DNA from 2 places in the Peribacillus phoenicis genome. Region 2 is predicted to be linked to the other one. Evidence: riboswitches for the same ligand, from Rfam matches in the RefSeq annotation. Region 2 holds a riboswitch; the other holds the start of a gene.

Region 1 (3,150 bases), 3.0 Mb from region 2:
ACATTTTCTTTGCACGATCGACAGTAAGGAACGGATCATAGACAATGACATCCATGCCGAATACCTTAGCGCGTTTGGCAATTTCCCCTCCGATACGTCCAAAGCCAACTATTCCTAATGTTTTACCACGCAGTTCAGTACCCGTATATGAAGAACGTTTCCACTCCCCATTCTTCAGTGAAGCATAAGCTTGCGGAATGTGGCGCATTAATGAAGCCATCATGGCGAATGTATGTTCCGCTGTTGAAATGGTGTTGCCGTCAGGTGCATTAACCACGACAATCCCGCGTTTTGTCGCCGAGGGGATATCTATGTTATCAACACCGACACCAGCGCGTGCTATAATTTTTAGCTGCGGCATACGGTTCATTAAATCCTCCGAAACCTTCGTAGCACTTCTTACAAGAATTGCATCAATCTGATCAAGTTCGTTTGCAGCTTCCTCTACGGTCTTTTGAATGAGATGAATATTGGATGCCTCAGATAGCGGTCCGAGTCCTTCTGGTTTAATGGCGTCTGCTACTAAAATCCGATACACGTCTAAACACCTTCCTAGGAAAAAATTATCTTAAATTTCAGTTAATTTTACAATTGAAATGCTGAATATGTCAATTTGGCTTAACTGGATGTAAGCGCTTAATAGGATGGTTATCTTCTGATCATCTGTTTAATGTCGCGATATAAATGGCTTCATCAAGGATTGAATAATATAAAAAATAATTTTCAATATTATGAATTTTAATTTTGTGCCTCCACTATTTGTTTTAAGCCATTCACTGTGACGATCGATATTCATCCTGAATGAATCAACTGAGAAAAAAAGTGCTATCAAAAAACAGGTAATTCAGATATAATGGGAAGTATAAAAAATTTTATAGATCTATCTTCGGGGCGGGGCGAAATTCCCCACCGGCGGTGATGAAGGAAATTCCTCTTCTAAGCCCGCGAGCCTTACAAGGCAGGATTTGGTGCGATTCCAAAGCCGACAGTATAGTCTGGATGGGAGAAGATGGAGGTTCCTGAGTGCGTTTCAACAGTTATTTGCTGAACGTTTGTTTGATGTAACCTTTAATTTATCCCTTTAATTCTATTGGAATTAAAGGTTTTTTTATTGAGCATCAACATATTTTGGAACCCTAACCTCTTTTTCAGGTAGATCGGAAAAGAAGGAGAGAGACCTATGAAAAAGAACAAAGTGAAAAAAACGGTCACACTTGCCATGATGGGAAGCATTTCTTATTTATTGATGCTTTTAAATTTCCCGTTTCCGGGATTCCCGCCTTTTCTCAATGTTGATTTTAGCGACATACCAGCACTGATGGCGGCATTAATTTTCGGACCGATGGCTGGAATTCTAGTCGAGTTCATTAAGAACCTATTGGATTTAGTCATGACAGGGACCTTGACTGCTGTACCTGTGGGGCATATCGCTAACTTTATAGCCGGAATACTGTTTGTCTTGCCGACTTATTATGTATTTCAGAAAATCAATTCAAAAAAAGGGATGACATTCGCTTTACTTGCGGGGACAGTTTCCATGGCAGTATTCATGAGTGTTTTAAACTATTATGTCTTTTTACCGGCTTATACTTTCTTTATGGGATGGGATGCAATGTCGGCACCAGAGTCAAGAAAGCTCGTTACGACGGCAATCTTGCCTTTCAATGTGATAAAAGGCGTACTCATCACATCTGTATTCATGTTGCTGTTCATTAAATTACAGACATGGATCAATAAGCAAACATTATATAAAAATGCTTAATGGCATTGACGATAGAAATAAAAAAACAACCGATATTCGTATTCGGTTGTTTTTTTATGCCTGATTAATTTTGGTATGGGGAGATGGCAAAAGAAAAGCCATTTTCGATTGAAAATGGCTTGTACGTTATTCGAATTTAAGTGCATCTCCGTCAAATGCCTCATCAGCAACTTTAATAGAATCCGTTGGGCATCCTTCAAATGCATCCATCATGTCATCTATAAGTACATCAGGAATTTCAACGATTCCCTCGTTATCGTCAAGGGTAACAAATGCAATCCCTTCGTCATCGTAATCATATATATCTGGTGCCGCTGCTCCGCAAGCCCCACAAGCTATGCATGTTTCTTTATCCACAATAGTAAATTTAGCCATGAATATAACCCCTCCTAAGTTGATTGACAACTGATAATCTTTTTATTTCAGATTATTATCTCTTTCTTATTGTAAGACCCAATGCCAAACTTTTCAATAGAAATTGTATTGATAATAACTATCATGTAGCACAATGTCAACGGAAAACATCGATACAATTAACTTGGTTCTTTCCATGATTCGTCATTTAGTCACATAATTTCCCTTGTATTCATTAATAATAACGGCGATTTTTGCAGTTATTTGTTACAATGGGTTTATTGGTTAAATGAAACAAGGATGTGAGTCCCATGAATAATTATCTACAGGCCATCATTCTATATGCGATAAAAAAATTTCAAGGCGAACGCTCCATTTATGCTATATACCATATGCTGCAGGGGAAGAAATCGTCACAAACAATCCAGGATGCCCATTTATTCGGGCTAACGGATATTTTTGGGACAATACCTCGATTTACCCGTCAGCAATTAAATCAAAACATTGAACATTTACTTAAGCATGACTTGATTAATTTAACAGATAAACCAGATGCATATGAAATTAGTATGCAAGGAGAGGGAATATTAGTCGATTACTTTAAAAATAATCCTTTTCCGGCGTATATAAATGGTTGGAAGTATCACAATATCACCCCGGTTTTCTGGGGAAGGTTAAACTTACTCATTCAAACCATATCCCATATTGTCCACAATGAAAGACGTTTTTATCCGATACAAAGAAATCCTAAAATCCAATTCTTCGTAAAGGAATTTTTACATGCCAATCGTCAGGATCGAGCGTTGATTGCCCAACACCTATATGATGAATTGATAGCCCTTTTAGAAAGTCAAAGTGATATGAAACGAGACATTTTCATTTTGAAAATAACCGGGATTAACAGGATTGGACTTACCTTTGAACAGATTGCAAAAAGGAAAGACGTAGAAGAAGAGTATGTTCGCTTTACTTTCCTTGACTCATTGCATCAAATGCTTGCTGAAATGGAAACGGGAAAGGATTACCCTCTCTTG
Region 2 (3,150 bases):
ACTAACGGCCGCTTCATAGCCTTTGTTACCTGATTTTGTTCCAGCACGTTCAATGGCTTGTTCAATATTTTCAGTTGTCAGCAAACCGAAGATAACCGGTACACCCGTTTCCAAGGAAACGGAAGCCATGCCTTTAGCTGCTTCATTACAGACATAATCATAATGTGAAGTGGCACCCCTGATTACCGTTCCAAGACCGATTACCGCATCATATTTACCTGTATTCACAAGTTTCTTAGCAATTAACGGAAGTTCAAAAGCACCCGGGACCCAAGCGATGTCAACATCATTCTCATCTACGCCATGACGCTTAAGACCATCCAATGCCCCTCCTAAAAGCTTACTTGTGATAAACTCATTAAATCTTCCTACCACAATGCCGACTTTCAATCCTGATCCGATTAATTGTGCTTCAATAGTTTTCCCCATGTCCAATTCCTCCTAATTTTTAAAAACAATATTATTTTTTGTTCTGTTAAGATGTAATTCCTTAAATCCTCAAGCTTTAGGGATGTTCAGTTCAAGCTCCTGTTTCCCGATCGTATCATTTTGTTGAAGATAGCGAATCAAATCGGCTATCGTAATGAATTTCAGATTGAATTTATCAGCGATGACTTCTAAATCGGATACCCGGGCCATCGATCCATCTTCATTCATGATTTCACAAATGACACCAGCTGGAGCGGCACCGCATAACTTCGCCAAGTCCACCGATGCCTCTGTATGTCCTGCCCTCCTTAATACGCCACCTTCTTTTGCGACTATCGGGAAAGTGTGACCAGGCCTTTGGAAATCTTCAGCGACCGAATCTTCATTAAGAAGCTCAAGGATGGTCAAGGACCTTTCAAAAGCACTGATTCCTGTAGAGGTGCTTTTATGATCGACACTTACCGTAAAAGCAGTGCCATGATGATCGGTATTTTCTCCTACCATAGGATGCAGTTTCAATTTCGCTGCCAGTTCTTCAGTGATGGTTGTACAAATCAAACCACGTCCATGAGTCGCCATGAAATTAATCGCTTCCGGTGTCGCCTTTTCGGCCAGCACTACAAAATCCCCTTCATTTTCACGGTCTTCATCATCGGATACGATTACTACCTTGCCAGCCTTCAAATCTTCTATCGCTTCTTCTATTGTATGGAACATCATTACACCGCCCTTTTATTAGAATCCATGCTCTGCCAAAAACTCTAAATTCAGTCCTGGTTTTGGATTGCCATTTTTCATTTGATGTATTATATATTTCCCTATCATGTCGTTTTCGATGTTAACAATATCGCCAGCCGCTTTTTGTCCCAATATGGTGTCCTGATGAGTCAATGGAATCAGTGATACAGTCAATAGGTTCCTTTCGATCCCAAATATCGTCAAGCTCGTTCCATCAATGGCCACGGAGCCTTTTGGAATGCAAAAGGCACTGAGCCCCTCTTCCAATTGGATTACATAATATACGGCATTTTCTTTCCGTTCTTTTTTTATGATCGTTCCGGTTCCGTCGATATGACCTGAAACAAAATGACCGCCAAACCTTCCCTGTGCACTCATGGCTCGTTCAAGATTCACAGGTGATCCCAATTTCAATGTCCGGATCGAGGAAGCTTTGACCGTTTCCGGCATCACGTCGACCGTAAACAAACTTTTCGTGAAGGACGTTACCGTTAAGCAGACCCCGTTTACTGAAATACTATCCCCCAGATGAACATCTTGAAGGATTTTTTCAGAACGAATCGATAACTCCATACTGCTTTTTCCTTTTTTCATGGAATGTACGGTACCGATATCCTCAATGATTCCCGTAAACATGTTTTTCCCCCTTTTATAAAATATAAAAAACCCCTTAGGATGACCTAAGGAGTTAGCAGGAGAAATGAGTGAAAAAAATTGTATACCTAAAAAGCCTAATATTTTCATTTTTGAAAAATTAGGCGTACGTATACACTTGGGTTCCACACGTCCTTCTCCCATCCAGACTTTACTGTCGGCTTTGGAATCTCACCAAATCCTGCCTTTAACAGGCTCGCGGGCTTAGAATTTCTTCATCACCGCCGGTTGGGATTTTCACCCGACCCCGAAGGACTAAAATAATATGAATCTTTGAATATTTTATCACCATAAAGTGAAGATGTAAAATTTCTAACCTTAAATGGTTCAATTGTTACAGAAACTTCCTCCCTTTATGAAAAATCGACCCCCAAGTCCCCGATGTGCTCCAAAGAGGTTAATCAGGCTAAATTTGTGGAATAGGGATAGAGAATCACAATTCATATAAGGAGGAAGCCCTAATGCTTATTTCCATCATCAACTTGATTTTCTATCTGTTCGTCGTCACGATGAATTTTTTAGCTAATTTCCTGCCATTGAACGGCCAGACATCAGGAGAGATTTCCGATAAACTTGATGTCCTTTTCACTCCTGCCGGATATGTATTTTCCATATGGGGCTTGATCTATTTCCTGCTCGCCATCTGGGTATTCAGGCAGTTCTTAAGCAAACATCAAAACAGCCCTGCTTATAAGGCATCCTTCCCTTGGTTCGCTTTAAGCTGTGTCTTAAATGGAGCTTGGCTTTTGGCTTGGCACTATGAACACTTTTTGTTATCCGTATTCATTATCATTGCTCTTTTGGCTACTTTAATGGTCATTTATACAAGCATAAAAAAGGTGGAGCACACTCCTTTCGACCTATTTCCGTTTTCCGTTTATACAGGCTGGGTAAGTGTTGCAACGATCGCTGACATTTCTTATTACCTCACGTATATCAAATGGGACGGCTTTGGGGTTTCAAGTTTAGCCTGGACGATCGTCCTGCTGATTGCAGCAACAATCCTGGCTTTTGTCTTTGCAGGTAAAAACCGGGATTGGTGCTATCCTCTCGTATTCGTTTGGGCGTTCATAGGCATCGGGATACGAAATAGCTCCGCCTATCCGGTAATTACGGACATTTCTTATATCCTGGCTGTCTTCACTTTTGTCGTATCCATCACCATCTTCATTAAAAATAGAAGAAAAATGGTAGCTTAAAATGCTTGCTGAAGATCTTGCCAGACATCCTGCCAAGCTTCTAGGCCAACTGAGAGACGGACCAGCTGGTCACTGATGCCCATTTGTTTCCGTGAATCTTCAGGAACGGCAGAGTGCGTCATGGTAGCGG

Evidence for each region. A riboswitch is a leader RNA that binds a small molecule or an ion and turns the genes downstream of it on or off. The one in region 2 is predicted to bind FMN.
Region 1: another riboswitch for FMN. It lies ahead of ABC374_RS15405 (ECF transporter S component); the one in region 2 lies ahead of ribE (riboflavin synthase).

The regions. Positions count from the first base shown of each region.
Region 1 is NZ_JBDFMF010000001.1:3,154,158-3,157,307, reverse strand. Features, by position in the region: gene serA (phosphoglycerate dehydrogenase) at 1-538, opposite strand, end outside; FMN riboswitch at 879-1,015, shown strand; gene ABC374_RS15405 (ECF transporter S component) at 1,181-1,762, shown strand; gene ABC374_RS15400 (ferredoxin) at 1,889-2,137, opposite strand; gene ABC374_RS15395 (YpbB family protein) at 2,428-3,150, shown strand, end outside.
Region 2 is NZ_JBDFMF010000001.1:199,599-202,748, reverse strand. Features, by position in the region: gene ribH (6,7-dimethyl-8-ribityllumazine synthase) at 1-429, opposite strand, end outside; partial or broken gene ribB (3,4-dihydroxy-2-butanone-4-phosphate synthase) at 508-1,146, opposite strand; gene ribE (riboflavin synthase) at 1,165-1,803, opposite strand; FMN riboswitch at 1,950-2,080, opposite strand; gene ABC374_RS00970 (TspO/MBR family protein) at 2,283-3,020, shown strand; gene megL (methionine gamma-lyase) at 3,017-3,150, opposite strand, start outside.